Regions from separate parts of the Bacillus sp. KICET-3 genome, predicted to be linked through region 1. Evidence: predicted binding sites of a transcription regulator. Region 1 holds the regulator's gene; the other holds the start of a gene.
What was found. The regulator CtsR, encoded in region 1, represses protease genes until heat stress. The targets are predictions, from matches to a motif close to ATGGTCAATAAAGGTCAAACA.
Positions count from the first base shown of each region.

Region 2: the regulator CtsR is predicted to act here: its motif matches at 4,190-4,210, upstream of R5H20_RS07845 (ATP-dependent Clp protease ATP-binding subunit).

Region 1 covers NZ_CP137345.1:103,857-111,717, reverse strand. Annotated here, with positions in the region: gene radA (DNA repair protein RadA) at 1-479, opposite strand, end outside; gene clpC (ATP-dependent protease ATP-binding subunit ClpC) at 555-2,987, opposite strand; gene R5H20_RS00600 (protein-arginine kinase McsB) at 2,984-4,075, opposite strand; gene R5H20_RS00595 (protein-arginine kinase activator protein McsA) at 4,075-4,632, opposite strand; gene R5H20_RS00590 (CtsR family transcriptional regulator) at 4,647-5,111, opposite strand; rRNA gene rrf (5S ribosomal RNA) at 5,288-5,403, opposite strand; rRNA gene R5H20_RS00580 (23S ribosomal RNA) at 5,463-7,861, opposite strand, start outside.
Region 2 covers NZ_CP137345.1:1,552,984-1,560,844, forward strand. Annotated here, with positions in the region: gene R5H20_RS07830 (MarR family transcriptional regulator MhqR) at 1-279, shown strand, start outside; gene motB (flagellar motor protein MotB) at 303-1,085, opposite strand; gene motA (flagellar motor stator protein MotA) at 1,078-1,881, opposite strand; gene R5H20_RS07845 (ATP-dependent Clp protease ATP-binding subunit) at 2,073-4,166, opposite strand; gene R5H20_RS07850 (YkvI family membrane protein) at 4,406-5,440, shown strand; PreQ1 riboswitch class I at 5,511-5,555, shown strand; gene queC (7-cyano-7-deazaguanine synthase QueC) at 5,658-6,317, shown strand; gene queD (6-carboxytetrahydropterin synthase QueD) at 6,319-6,759, shown strand; gene queE (7-carboxy-7-deazaguanine synthase QueE) at 6,752-7,483, shown strand; gene queF (preQ(1) synthase) at 7,503-7,861, shown strand, end outside.

The DNA of each region.
Region 1 (7,861 bases):
GTAATATACTCCATATCGGTTTCAGATAAAACGTGCAGAGTTGAACTGTTGATGCCTAACCGGTCCGCTCTTAATTTCGTTTGTTTGACAGATTCCTCCCCTGATATGTACAGGACGTTTTCATTTAAATCGGCAAGCTGCGCGGAAACCTGGAGCAGCAAAGTCGATTTTCCGATGCCTGGATCACCGCCGATTAAGACAAGCGAGCCTTTGACGATGCCATTTCCCAGCACGCGGTTAAATTCGCCGAGATTCGTCTTGATCCGCGGTTCTTCTGACGTTTCGATTGATGAGATGGGCGACGGTTTTTGAACCCTTTGAACGGAATGAGAAAATGCAGTTCTTCTGTTGGCGGCCGGTTTTTTAATCGTTTCTTCGACCATCGTGTTCCATGCGCCGCAGCCCGGGCATTTCCCCATCCATTTTGGAGATTCATAGCCGCATGATTGACAGATAAATTTAGTCTTTGTTTTAGCCATTGTTTTTTTAAATCTCCCTTTATAAGAAAGTGAGGCATACCTGTTACACGTATGCCTCTTTCTCTTTTCTCTATATTAGTTCGTTTTCGCTTCGGTTTTTACGACAAACTCTCCGTTTTCCACATCGAGCACGATGTGCTGTCCTTTTGTAATGTTGCCCTTCAAGAGCTCTTCAGACAGCCGGTCTTCGACATGCTTTTGGATGGCCCTTCTGAGCGGACGGGCCCCGTATTCAAGGTCTACCCCTTCTTCGGCGATTTTTTCTTTGGCCGCTTCTGTCAGTTCAATTGAAAGATCCTGTTCTTTCAGACGCTTTGTCAATTGGTCTGACATGAGGGAGACGATGTCTTTCAAATGTTTTTTCTCCAAGGAGTGGAAAACGATGATTTCATCAATCCGGTTGATGAATTCCGGTCTGAAGGCGCGTTTTAATTCGCCCATGACCTTGTCTTTCATATCTTTGTAGTTCTGCGTTTCGTCCTGTACGTTAAATCCGACGTATTTATTTCTTCTCAGTTCGCTTGCGCCGACGTTTGACGTCATAATCAGGATCGTATTTCTAAAGTCGACTGTACGTCCTTTTGAATCGGTCAAACGGCCGTCTTCAAGCACTTGCAGCAGAATATTGAAGACGTCGGGGTGGGCTTTTTCAATTTCATCGAGCAGGACGACAGAATAAGGTTTTCTTCTTACTTTTTCAGTAAGCTGTCCGCCCTCATCATAGCCGACATATCCCGGAGGAGAACCGACGAGCCGTGATGTTGAATGCTTCTCCATATACTCTGACATATCGATGCGAATCATCGCTTCCTCATCGCCGAAAATCGATTCGGCAAGAGCGCGGGCAAGCTCAGTCTTACCTACACCTGTCGGACCAAGGAAGATAAACGAACCGATCGGACGCTTCGGATCTTTTAGACCCGCACGAGCGCGCCTTACAGCTTTCGCAACGGCGACAACCGCTTCATCCTGACCGATAACACGTGAATGAAGAATGCTTTCCATATTCAGCAGCTTATCTGTTTCAGTCTGGGCGATTTTTGAAACCGGCACTCCGGTCCAGCTGGATACGACCATCGCAATATCATCGACTGTCACTTCGGAGTTTTCTTGTCCTTGCTTTTCTTTCCACGTTTTCTTCGTTTCCTCTACCTGTTCGCGCAAACGCTGTTCTGTGTCACGCAAAGACGCTGCTTTTTCAAATTCCTGGCTTTGAACTGCGGCATCTTTTTCTTTGCGGACTTCATCGAGTTTTTGTTCAAGCTCTTTCAGGTTAGGAGGCGTTGTAAATGAACGCAGACGAACCTTTGAACCGGCTTCATCGATTAAATCGATCGCTTTGTCAGGCAGGAAACGGTCAGAAATATAACGGTCTGACAGCTTCACGGCCGCTTCGATCGCTTCATCTGTAATGGATACACGGTGATGGGCTTCATAGCGGTCACGCAAGCCTTTCAAAATCTGAATGCTTTCCTCTGGTGAAGGCTGATCAACCTGAATCGGCTGGAAGCGCCGTTCGAGGGCCGCGTCTTTTTCAATGTATTTACGATATTCGTCTAGAGTTGTGGCCCCGATACATTGCAGCTCTCCGCGCGCAAGAGACGGTTTCAGAATATTGGACGCGTCGATTGCGCCTTCAGCGCCGCCGGCGCCGATTAATGTATGAAGTTCATCGATAAACAGGATGATGTTTCCCGCCTGGCGGATTTCATCCATCACTTTTTTAAGGCGGTCTTCAAACTCCCCGCGGTATTTTGTACCTGCGACGACAGTTCCCATATCAAGCGTCATAACCCGCTTGTCGCGCAAGATTTCAGGTACTTCATTATTGATAATCTGCTGGGCCAAGCCCTCAGCTATCGCCGTTTTTCCTACGCCTGGCTCCCCGATTAATACAGGGTTGTTTTTCGTTCTACGGCTCAGAACTTCAATGACGCGCTGAATCTCTTTGCTCCGTCCGATGACAGGATCAAGGCTGTCTTCTTTAGCAATAGCGGTTAAATCACGTGCGAGACTGTCCAAAGTAGGTGTGTTGGCATTGCTGTTAGCACCTGAGGCGCCTCCTCCGCTTTCATTGCTGCCCAAAAGCTGCAGCACCTGTTGTCTTGCTTTATTTAAGCTGACGCCCAGATTATTCAGCACTCTGGCAGCGACGCCTTCGCCTTCACGTATTAATCCCAGGAGGATGTGCTCGGTTCCGACATATGAATGGCCGAGCTTTCTCGCTTCATCCATCGCTAGTTCTGTTACTTTTTTCGCCCTAGGTGTGTAGTGGATCGACTGGGACATTTCCTGCCCCCGGCCAATCAGGCTTTCTACCTCTTTTTGAATTTTATCAGGGCTCAGCCCCAGCGCCTGCAGCGCTTTTGCCGCGATTCCTTCACCTTCGCGGACAAGGCCCAGCAGGATATGTTCAGTTCCAATATTATTATGCCCGAGACGCAGAGCCTCTTCCTGGGCAAGGGCCAATACTTTTTGTGCTCTTTCTGTGAATCTTCCAAACATCATATCGTTTCATCCTCCTGTCTATTGCCGTTATTTTCTAATTTTAATCGTTCTCTAATGAGGGCTGCTCTCCTGATATCTCTCTCGTTGGCCCTTAATACGCCCCCCGAATATTGCTGAAGGAAGCCGGGCTGAGTCAGAATCATCAGTTCATTTAATATATTTCTGGAAAGACCTTTAATAATTCCGAGATCAATTCCAAGACGAACATCTGAGAGGCATCTTGCCGTCTCTTTTGATTCGATCATCCGGCAGTTGGATAAAACGCCGTAGGATCTGTACACACGGTCTTCAAGCTCGATTTGCGAAGTCTGATAAAGCGCTCTTCTCGCAGACCGTTCCTGTTCGATTAATTGCGCAACCACACTGTTAAGGTCTTCAACAATGTCGTGCTCCGACTTTCCAAGAGTGATTTGATTCGAGATTTGAAAGATATTCCCTAATGCTTCGCTGCCTTCACCGTAAATTCCTCTCACAACAAGGCCCAATTGATTGATTGCCGGTATAATTCGGTTGATTTGCCTAGTTAACACGAGAGCAGGAAGGTGCATCATGACCGATGCCCTGAGCCCCGTTCCTACATTTGTAGGACAGCTTGTCAAATATCCTCGTTGTTCTGAAAAAGCATAATCGACTCTTTCTTCAATCCAATCATCGACTTGATTTGCCGCTTTTAAGGCCTCAGTGAGCTGAAACCCGGGGAAAAGACATTGGATGCGTACATGGTCTTCTTCGTTTAACATGATGCTGACCTCTTCATTTTCAGAAAGAAGACAAGCGCCAAAAGAAGCTTCTGTCAAATGCGGGCTGATTAAATGCTTTTCAACAAGGACCCTTTTCTCCAGCGGCTGAACCTGTTCCATTTTCACCAGCTCAAATTTGCCTAAGCCAGGCACTTCATATCCGGTGAATTGTTCTTCAAAAAGTGCGATAATCGCTGAAGCCTCTTCATTTGAGAAAAGGGTAGGAAAGCGGACTTTCTCCAAGTTCCGGGCAAGACGGATCCGGCTGCTCAGCACGATGTCACTTTCAGGGCCTTCCTGCCGCATCCAATTGCTTAAAGCATCCTGAATAAAATGCTGCAGTGACATCAGTCTTCCCCCTCCTTTTGATTAGCGTTCAAGTTTTGTTCAAGGGATCTGATTTGATCCCTGACACTGGCCGCTTTTTCAAACTCTTCCTGCTGAATCAGTTCTTTCAGCTCTTTTTTCAGCGTTTCAATTTGTCGTCTGACATGCAGGTTTCCGCCGATTCGCTTAGGAATTTTTCCGGCATGGACAGTGTTGCCGCTGTGAACTTTTCTTAAAATCGGGGTGATGTAAGAGTGAAACGTTTTATAGCACTCAGAGCATCCAAAACGCCCCGTTTTGCAGAATTCCGAAAATGACATATTGCACTTTTTGCAACGCAGGACTTGTTCCGGCTGTTGAAACAGCTGGGCCTCCCCGGTGTTTGTAAAAGATGAGTCAAAATTTAAAAGTCCGGATAATAAATTATGGATCGAAAATCCGTTGTTTTCACTCATAGAATATGATTCACTGTTCTCCTTCGCACATTGTTCACAAATATGCATTTCCTGTTTTTCTCCGTTAATGACTTTTGTAAAGTGAAAAGTAGCCGGTCTTTCATTACATTCTTGACATATCACGCTTTTCACCCGCTTTATTTAAATTTAAGTGACGTAAGCATGGCTTTCATCATTCTCGCTCTTAATTCATCACGTTCAGGTAAATCAATATATAAAACAGAACGATCCATCACACTGACCATCAATTTTGCTTCGCTTTCTGTGATCACTCCATTTTCCAACAGTCTTAAAATGATGTCATCTGAAGCTGCTTGTGAAAGCCTTGTGTAGATTTGATCCATTATGTTATTGATCAAATCGATTTTGTCGTTCATTTTAATTTTAATAATGCGGATATATCCTCCGCCGCCTCGTTTACTTTCAACAATGTATCCGCGTTCACTTGTAAATCGCGTATTGATTACATAATTGATTTGAGAAGGAACGCACTGGAACTTATCGGCTATTTCGCTTCGTTTTATCTCCAAAATTTCCTTCCCGTTTTGTTCCAATACTTGTTTTAAATATTGTTCGATGATATCGGAAATATTTTGCCCCACTCAGCCCCCTCCTTCACTTGACTTTGACTATATTTGACTTTAACTTTACTATAAGTGGTTTTTGATTTTTTTTCAACTAATTGCTCTTCATTGCTTTATTATTTCCACTTTTAACCCTCATAAAACCTTAATTGCATACAAAAAAAGACCAGCTTATCTAAGCTGGTCTTTCGCTTGCTTGGCGGCGTCCTACTCTCACAGGGGGAGACCCCCAACTACCATCGGCGCTGAAGAGCTTAACTTCCGTGTTCGGCATGGGAACGGGTGTGACCTCTTCGCTATCGCCACCAAACCTATTTGAGAGGTGTTCTCTCAAAACTAGATAACGGGTAAAGACCATTCACAAATATTTAGGTTAAGTCCTCGATCGATTAGTATCTGTCAGCTCCATGTGTCGCCACACTTCCACCTCAGACCTATCAACCTGATCATCTTTCAGGGATCTTACTTCCTTGCGGAATGGGAAATCTCATCTTGAGGGGGGCTTCATGCTTAGATGCTTTCAGCACTTATCCCGTCCGCACATAGCTACCCAGCGATGCCCTTGGCAGAACAACTGGTACACCAGCGGTGCGTCCATCCCGGTCCTCTCGTACTAAGGACAGCTCCTCTCAAATTTCCTGCGCCCGCGACGGATAGGGACCGAACTGTCTCACGACGTTCTGAACCCAGCTCGCGTACCGCTTTAATGGGCGAACAGCCCAACCCTTGGGACCGACTACAGCCCCAGGATGCGATGAGCCGACATCGAGGTGCCAAACCTCCCCGTCGATGTGGACTCTTGGGGGAGATAAGCCTGTTATCCCCGGGGTAGCTTTTATCCGTTGAGCGATGGCCCTTCCATGCGGAACCACCGGATCACTAAGCCCGACTTTCGTCCCTGCTCGACTTGTAGGTCTCGCAGTCAAGCTCCCTTGTGCCTTTACACTCTGCGAATGATTTCCAACCATTCTGAGGGAACCTTTGGGCGCCTCCGTTACCTTTTAGGAGGCGACCGCCCCAGTCAAACTGCCCACCTGACACTGTCTCCCTGCCCGATAAGGGCAGCGGGTTAGAAGGTCAATACAGCCAGGGTAGTATCCCACCGATGCCTCCACCGAAGCTGGCGCTCCGGTTTCCAAGGCTCCTACCTATCCTGTACAAGCTGTACCAACATTCAATATCAGGCTGCAGTAAAGCTCCACGGGGTCTTTCCGTCCTGTCGCGGGTAACCTGCATCTTCACAGGTACTATAATTTCACCGAGTCTCTCGTTGAGACAGTGCCCAGATCGTTGCGCCTTTCGTGCGGGTCGGAACTTACCCGACAAGGAATTTCGCTACCTTAGGACCGTTATAGTTACGGCCGCCGTTTACTGGGGCTTCAATTCGCACCTTCGCATACGCTAAGCGCTCCTCTTAACCTTCCAGCACCGGGCAGGCGTCAGCCCCTATACTTCGCCTTACGGCTTCGCAGAGACCTGTGTTTTTGCTAAACAGTCGCCTGGGCCTATTCACTGCGGCTCTCTCGGGCTTGCACCCTAACAGAGCACCCCTTCTCCCGAAGTTACGGGGTCATTTTGCCGAGTTCCTTAACGAGAGTTCTCTCGATCACCTTAGGATTCTCTCCTCGCCTACCTGTGTCGGTTTGCGGTACGGGCACCTCTCACCTCGCTAGAGGCTTTTCTTGGCAGTGTGGAATCAGGAACTTCGCTACTATATTTCACTCGCCATCACAGCTCAGCCTTATATGGGAAACGGATTTGCCTATTTCCCAGCCTAACTGCTTGGACGCGGATATCCAATACCGCGCTTACCCTATCCTCCTGCGTCCCCCCATTGCTCAAATGGTGAGGAGGTGGTACAGGAATATCAACCTGTTATCCATCGCCTACGCCTTTCGGCCTCGGCTTAGGTCCCGACTAACCCTGAGCGGACGAGCCTTCCTCAGGAAACCTTAGGCATTCGGTGGAGGGGATTCTCACCCCTCTTTCGCTACTCATACCGGCATTCTCACTTCTAAGCGCTCCACGAGTCCTTCCGGTCTCGCTTCACAGCCCTTAGAACGCTCTCCTACCACTGTTCGCAAGAACAGTCCGCAGCTTCGGTGATACGTTTAGCCCCGGTACATTTTCGGCGCAGAGTCACTCGACCAGTGAGCTATTACGCACTCTTTAAATGGTGGCTGCTTCTAAGCCAACATCCTGGTTGTCTAAGCAACTCCACATCCTTTTCCACTTAACGTATACTTTGGGACCTTAGCTGGCGGTCTGGGCTGTTTCCCTTTCGACTACGGATCTTATCACTCGCAGTCTGACTCCCAAGGATAAGTCTTTGGCATTCGGAGTTTGACTGAATTCGGTAACCCGGTAGGGGCCCCTAGTCCAATCAGTGCTCTACCTCCAAGACTCTTACCTTGAGGCTAGCCCTAAAGCTATTTCGGAGAGAACCAGCTATCTCCAGGTTCGATTGGCATTTCACCCCTACCCACACCTCATCCCCGCACTTTTCAACGTGCGTGGGTTCGGGCCTCCATTCAGTGTTACCTGAACTTCACCCTGGACATGGGTAGATCACCTGGTTTCGGGTCTACGACCACGTACTCATGCGCCCTATTCAGACTCGCTTTCGCTGCGGCTCCGTCTTTTCAAACTTAACCTTGCACGGGATCGTAACTCGCCGGTTCATTCTACAAAAGGCACGCCATCACCCGTTAACGGGCTCTGACTACTTGTAGGCACACGGTTTCAGGATCTCTTTCACTCCCCTTCCG
Region 2 (7,861 bases), 1.4 Mb from region 1:
ATTCTTCTGGCGAGCGGAAGCATTACATATGTGGTTGACAAGCTTGAGCAGAAAGAACTGATCATCAGACGAGCCTGCACAACCGATCGCCGGGTCACCTATGCCCAAATTACGGACAAAGGAGTCAAGCTCTTGGAGCAGATCTTCCCCGGCCACGCGCAGGAGATTCATCAAATGATCAGCGTTTTAAGCGGCGAGGAGAAAGAAGCCTGCATCGACATGCTGAAAAGAGTGGGCTTAAATGCAAAAAACTTTTATAAGAACAAGGACAAAGAATAAGGAAGCGGCTAATCGCCGCTTCCTTATTCTTTTTCATTCAGATTTTCCTGGCCCATCGGCAGGATGAGAATTTCAACACGTCTGTTTTTTCTTCTTCCTTCCTCCGTTTTGTTTGAAGCGATAGGCTTGTATTCCCCGTACCCTTTAGCGCTGAATACTTTGGCGTCAAGCTTTGGATTTTCGATCAGGAGTCCCATGAAATTAACGGCCCGCATTACGCTTAAATGCCAGTTTGATTTAAATTGCGAGTTTCGGATCGGCACATTATCGGTATGTCCGCTGATCACGATATTACGCGGCGGGTTTAATACGAGCAGATCGGAAATTTCTCTTGCGAGCGGGATGTCCTGCTCGCGAATGACCGCTTTTCCGGAATCGAAAAAGATATTGTCTTCAATCGAAAGGAGCAGCCCTTCATCTGTGAGCTTCGTATTGACCTGCTTCTCAAGCTTTTTATTTTTTATGAACTGATTGACCTGCTCCTGAATTTTTTTCAGCGCCTCCTGGTCTTTTTCTTTTGAATTAGAACGATGGACGTCTTTTGGTTCAGCGGGTTTTTTTCCGTCCTCTTGTGTAGGCGATTTCGGCTCGACGAAGCTGGAATAATCCATCATGCCTGTACCGCCTGTCAGCACGGCATTGAATGATTTTGACAGCATATCAAACTTTTTGGCGTCTATCGAGCTCATCGCAAACAAGACGATGAAAAGGGCCAGAAGGAGTGTAAGCAGGTCGGCATAAGGGATGAGCCAGGACTCATCTACATGCTCTTCATGGTCTTTATGCTTTTTCTTTTTTTTAGCCATTGTCGCTTTCCCCTTTTTCTCCTTCTTGAGTAGCGATGCTGGAACGTTCGCTAGGAGAAACATACATCATCAGCTTTTGCTCGATGACCTTTGGAGCCTGGCCTTCCAAAATGGAAAGGATGCCTTCAATCATGACTTCGCGGACTTTCACTTCCTGCTTCGATTTACGCTTCAATTTATTTGCAAAAGGGTGCCACAGCACATAGCCTGTAAAGATCCCGAGAAGGGTGGCGACGAATGCGGCGCTGATCGCGTGTCCGAGCGCTTCGGTGTTGCTCATATCGGCCAGTGCGGCGATCAGTCCGACAACGGCTCCCAAAACTCCGAGCGTCGGTGCGTATGTTCCCGCCTGTGTAAAGATGCCGGCTCCGACCTGATGCCTTTCTTCCATCGCCTCGACTTCTTCTGTCAGAACGTCCCGGATGAATTCGGCGCTCTGTCCGTCCACAGCCATGCTCATGCCGTTTTTCAAAAATTCGTCATCGATTTCGTTAAGGTTTGCTTCCAAAGCGAGAAGGCCTTCCCGTCTGGCGATTTGCGCCCATTGAGTAAACATGGGGATCAGCTCGTTGATTTCAATCATCTTTTTCTCTTTAAATAAGATGCCGAACAGTTTTGGAACCTTTCTTATTTCGCGTGTTGGAAATGCGATGGTAACTGCTGCGATTGTCCCGACAACAATGATCAGCCATGCAGCCGGATTGACAAGAACTGAAGGGCTGACGCCTTTCATCACCATGCCGACACCTACTCCGATGATAGCTAGAATGATTCCAATTAACGATGTTTTGTCCATTTTTTTCACCAATTCCTTTAACTAACTTTTCTATCGTTATTATCGGTGCCACAAGATAGGAACTTTAGGGTGTTTCAGAAATTGTTATAAAATCCAGATGAATAGGGACTTTTGGGTGATGAAATGGGATGAATTGGATATTGGAGCGGAGAAAAAATGCCGGCCTCCGTATAGGAAGCCGGCAGACGGAACTATGCGACCGGTTTTACCGCGATATCGCCGTTTTCAACTGTAACATGGAAACCTGAGATGTGTTCTTCTTCAAGAAGCAGGTCTGTCATTTGATCTTCGACCGTTTCCTGAATCGTCCTTCTTAAAGGACGGGCGCCAAATGCAGGATGGTATCCGATTTCTGCAATCTTTTCTTTCGCTTCTTCGGAGACCTGCAATGTCAGATGCTGGTCGCTTAATGTGTCCTCAAGATCTTTCAGAAGCAGATCGACGATTTTTACCAGATCTTCTTTTTCAAGAGGCTGGAACTCGACAATGCTGTCAAACCTGTTCAGGAATTCAGGTTTAAAGTAGCTGCTTAAAGAGTCAATCAATGATTGTTCGCCCATCAGCCGTTCTTCTCTGTTAAAGCCGACGGTTGTCTGCTTTTCGGAAACGCCGGCATTGCTTGTCATAATGATGACAGTATCTTTAAAGCTGACTGTCCGTCCCTGGCTGTCGGTCAGACGGCCGTCCTCCATGATCTGAAGGAACATGTGCTGAACATCAGGATGGGCTTTTTCGATTTCATCAAGCAGAACGATGCTGTACGGGTTTCTCCGGACTTTTTCCGTCAATTGCCCCGCTTCATCGTGTCCGACATATCCAGGAGGCGAACCGATCAGTTTTGACACGGCGTGTTTTTCCATGTACTCGCTCATGTCAAGACGGATAATCGAATCCTTCGTGCCGAACAGCTCTTCCGCAAGCCGCTTGGAAAGCTCAGTTTTACCGACGCCTGTCGGGCCGACGAATAGGAATGAACCGACAGGCCTGTCTTTTGCTTTCAGACCGGCGCGGCTTCTTCTGACGGCTTTCGCCACCTTTTTGACGGCTTCTTTCTGTCCGATGACGCGGCTTCCGAGATTTGCTTCAAGCTCTTTCATTTTTTTCTGATCATCATGCTGCAGCTTTCCGACGGGAATGCCGGTTTTTTGTTCGATGATCGCCTGAATGTCTTCAGCGCCGACCGTTGCTTGTTTTTCCTCTGTTTTTTTCTCGAGCGCATTGTGCAATGCTTCTTCTTCATCACGAAGTTTTGCGGCAAGCTCATAATTTTCTTCCTGAAGCGCTTTTGCCTTTTCCGCTTCAATTTCTTTCAGCCGTTTTGAAGCTGCTTCACCGCTGACGGTATCGATCTTCAAGTTCGCTTTTGAACCGGCTTCATCGAGAAGGTCGATCGCCTTGTCGGGAAGATGGCGGTCCTGGATGTAGCGGCTTGAAAGGACGACACAGGCTTTCACAGCTTCATCTGTATAGGAAACCCCATGATAGGTTTCATATTTTTCTTTCAGGCCGTTCAAAATGGCTGTTGCCTCTTCGATTGTAGGCTCATGCACCATGATCGGCTGGAAGCGTCGTTCCAAAGCGGCGTCTTTTTCAATTTGACGATACTCTTTCAATGTGGTTGCACCGATGACTTGCAGTTCTCCCCGGGCAAGGGCGGGTTTTAAAATGTTGCCTGCATCCATGGAGCCCTCCGCAGAACCGGCGCCGACAAGAAGATGAATTTCGTCAATAAAGAGAATCGCGTTTTTGCGTTCTTTCAGTTCTTTCATCAGCTGTTTCATTCGTTCTTCGAATTGCCCTCTGATGCCGGTATTGGCGACAAGGGAGGCCACATCCAACAAGTAAAGCTCCTTGTTTTTCAGTTTGTTTGGAACATCACCTTCGGAAATTTTCAATGCAAGGCCTTCGGCGATGGCAGTTTTACCAACACCCGGCTCCCCAATTAATACCGGATTGTTTTTATTTCTGCGGTTTAAAATTTCGATCACGCGCGCCACTTCATCATCGCGGCCGATCACCGGATCAACCAATCCCGTTTTCGCGGCATTCGTCAAATTGACTGCGAGCTCATCAAGCAAGCCTTTTTTGGCAGCCGTTTGCGGCTGTGCTTGAGAAGGCTGGCTAAAGAAGGAACCCCCTCCAAAAAAGCTGCCTCCGGAATACATAGAAGGCTGAGTCAATTCTTTATAGCAATCTTCACATAAGTCCATTTGTTTTTTTGTAAAATTGATTTGCATGTTTAGGCGAATCGTCGCCTCGTTTTTTTGACAATGTTGACAACGCATTTGCCAAAACCCCCTTTAAAAATGATTTGACCTTTTTTGACCAATTGCCGGTTAAAAAATGGCCGTTTGTTTGACCATCTCTGACTATTAGTATACATTGACTAACTTTGACTTTCAAGATCTATGCTTTTTCCTTTTTGTTCCGGTATTTGAAGTTGTCCTTCTTTTTAAGGAGCATGTCTCATATGATGGAGAAAGGGAATTTGCGGAAATCACGTTTCATTTTACGGGGGAGAAATATGAGTCAAACACGAGGATCAGCTTTTCAACTTGCATTTGTCTATGTAGGCACGGTTGTCGGGGCTGGATTTGCGACGGGCAGAGAAATCGTTGAATTTTTTTTAAGATTCGGCTGGGCGGGTTTGGCCGGCATTTTCATCAGCGGGCTGATGTTCACCTGTCTCGGTGCGAAAATCATGCTGATCTCAGTCAGGATCAATGCCAGATCTTATCAGGAGCTGAACAAATTTCTGTTTGGACAAACGCTCGGAAAATTCGTCAATGGCTTTATGCTGATGGTTCTGCTCGGTGTGACTTCTGTCATGCTGTCAGGGGCCGGGGCGATTTTTAAAGAACAGCTCGGGCTCTCCAGCCAGGCGGGAATGCTTGTAACGGTTGCTTTGAGTCTGTTTGTCACGATGAGCGGCGTCAAGGGGATATTCAGCGTCAATGTCATTGTTGTGCCATTATTAGTGTTTTTTTCGTTGATTGTGCTCTTTGATTCGTTTATTTTCAGGGGCCCTTCCGTCCACGAATTGCCGGGTTTTTCGGCAAGGCCGGACTGGATTGTGTCGGCTGTTTCATACGGCGCTTTTAATTTGTCGCTAGCACAGGCCGTTCTTGTACCGATCGCCTCTGAATTGAAGTCAGAACGGTTGATTAAAAGAGGCGCGTTTATCGGAGGAAGCATGCTGACCCTTGTATTAATCGCAAGCTTTTTGTCTCTTTCCACATTGCCGAATGTCCTTTTATATGAAATTCCGATGGCGCAGGTGGTCTATATCGTTCAGCATTCCGTCCATGTCATCTATCTGTTTATCATTTTTGGGGAAGTCTTTACATCGGTCATCGGTAATCTCTACGGGCTTGAAAAGCAGATAAACGAATATATTCATATCAAAAGTCTTTATATATTTATTCTCATCCTACTCACAGTCTACTTAACCGGACAGATCGGCTATGGAAAATTGATTTCCACCATCTATCCTTTATTTGGTCAGCTGAGCCTTGTGTTCATCTTCTTTCTGATCATAAAAAAACTGCCGAATCGTTAGTGCTTGGCGAAACCCCGGATTTGTGGTAAGATGGCGAAAGAAAATTGAACAAAATCCGCTCGAGATAACCGCGGGAGAGGTTCTAGCAAAACCCTCTATAAAAAACTAAGGAAAGCTGTATCCTTGGGGTATGGCCTTTTTTATTGATTTTTTGCTAGAACACCTTTCCTTTAAAGAAAGGTGTTTTTTAGTTGGTGAAAGCGGAGAAGGAGGAATTATGAAACAGGAAAAAGCGGTCGTCGTATTCAGCGGCGGTCAGGACAGTACGACATGCCTTTTATGGGCCTTGCAGCAATTCCAAGAGGTGGAAACGGTCACCTTTCATTATAATCAGCGGCATCAGCAGGAGATTGAAGTGGCGCAAAATATCGCTGAAAAGCTTGGCGTAAAAAACCACCTGCTGGACATGGCGCTTTTGAATCAGCTGGCGCCAAACGCTTTGACAAGGGATGACATCAAAATTGAGGCGAAAGAAGGCGAGCTTCCGTCCACTTTTGTTCCCGGACGAAACCTTGTATTTTTATCCTTTGCTTCTATTCTCGCCTACCAAATCGGGGCGCGGCATATCGTGACGGGAGTCTGTGAGACGGACTTCAGCGGCTATCCGGATTGCAGGGATGAATTCGTCAAATCGTGCAATGTCACCGTCAACCTGGCGATGGAGCGCCCGTTTGTGATTCATACGCCGCTTATGTGGCTGAACAAGGCGGAAACATGGAAGCTGGCCGATGATCTCAATGCACTCGAATTCGTCAAAAATGAGACGCTGACGTGCTACAACGGCATCATCGCCGACGGCTGCGGAGAATGCCCGGCTTGCAAACTGCGCGCGAACGGCTACAACGAATACATGAAAATGAAAAGGGAGAGAGCTTAATATGCTTACACAAGTCTACCCGCAAACAAACCACCTGTACGCTTTTGAACTCAATAAAGATATGCAGGTATCAGCGGCCCACTTTATTCCGAGGGAAGATGCGGGCGCATGCAGCAGGATTCACGGCCATACGTATACAATCAATATCACGATCGCCGGAGATCAATTGAATGAGTCCGGTTTTCTCGTGAATTTCAGCACCATTAAAAAATTGGTGCACGGTGAATACGATCACACGCTGTTAAACGACCACAGCGAATTTTCCGGGGAAAGCCGCGAGCAGATCCCGTCGACTGAGGTGGTGGCGAAAACGATTTATGAAAAAGTCGACGCCTATTTGAAAGGCTTGGAAAACCGGCCGCACTGTGTTCAAGTGTTTGTCAGGGAAACGCCGACAAGCTATGTCGTCTACCGTCCAAAACAAGGTGAGCCAAATGGCTAAACCGATTCCCGTACTCGAAATTTTCGGCCCGACCATCCAGGGTGAAGGAATGGTCATCGGCCAGAAAACGATGTTTGTCAGAACCGCGGGCTGCGATTATTCGTGCAGCTGGTGCGATTCAGCCTTCACATGGGACGGATCGGCCAAAAAAGACATCAAATGGATGTCTGCGGAAGAAATATACGAATCGCTCAGAGAAATCGGCGGAAATGCTTTTTCACATGTCACCATTTCAGGAGGAAATCCGGCTCTTTTAAAACAGCTTGACGGACTGATTTCCCTTTTGCAAGAAAACGGCATTCGCACGGCGCTTGAAACACAGGGCACGTTTTATCAGGACTGGTTTACAAAAATCGATGATTTAACCATTTCGCCGAAGCCGCCAAGCTCAAATATGAAAACGGATCTTACGAAGCTGGACCATATCGTCGGCATGCTGAAGGACCATGGACGGCTTTCTGCGGCAAGCCTGAAGGTCGTCATTTTTACCCCTTCAGATCTTCAATTTGCAAAGAGCATTCATCACCGTTATCCGGATATCCCGTTTTATCTGCAGATCGGAAATGATGACGTGCATACCGAAGACCAGGGGCGGCTCGTCGAAAAGCTGCTTCGAAAATATGAAGAACTGGTCAAAGCGGTCACGCACGACCCTGAATTAAACCGCGTCCGCGTTCTGCCGCAGCTTCACACCCTCATCTGGGGAAACAAACGCGGAGTTTAAGATAGAAAGGAAGAAAATAATGACAACAAGAAAAGATTCAGAACTTGAAGGCGTAACCCTCCTCGGAAACCAGGGGACAAACTATTTGTTTGACTACTCACCTGATGTACTGGAGGCTTTTCCGAATAAACACGAAAACAGGGACTATTTTGTCAAATTCAACTGCCCGGAATTTACATCCCTGTGTCCGAAAACAGGGCAGCCCGATTTCGCAACGATCTATATCAGCTATATCCCTGATAAAAAAATGGTAGAAAGCAAGTCTTTAAAACTGTATCTCTTCAGCTTCCGCAACCACGGCGATTTTCACGAAGACTGCATGAACATCATCATGAACGATTTGATCGAATTGATGGACCCCCGCTACATCGAAGTCTG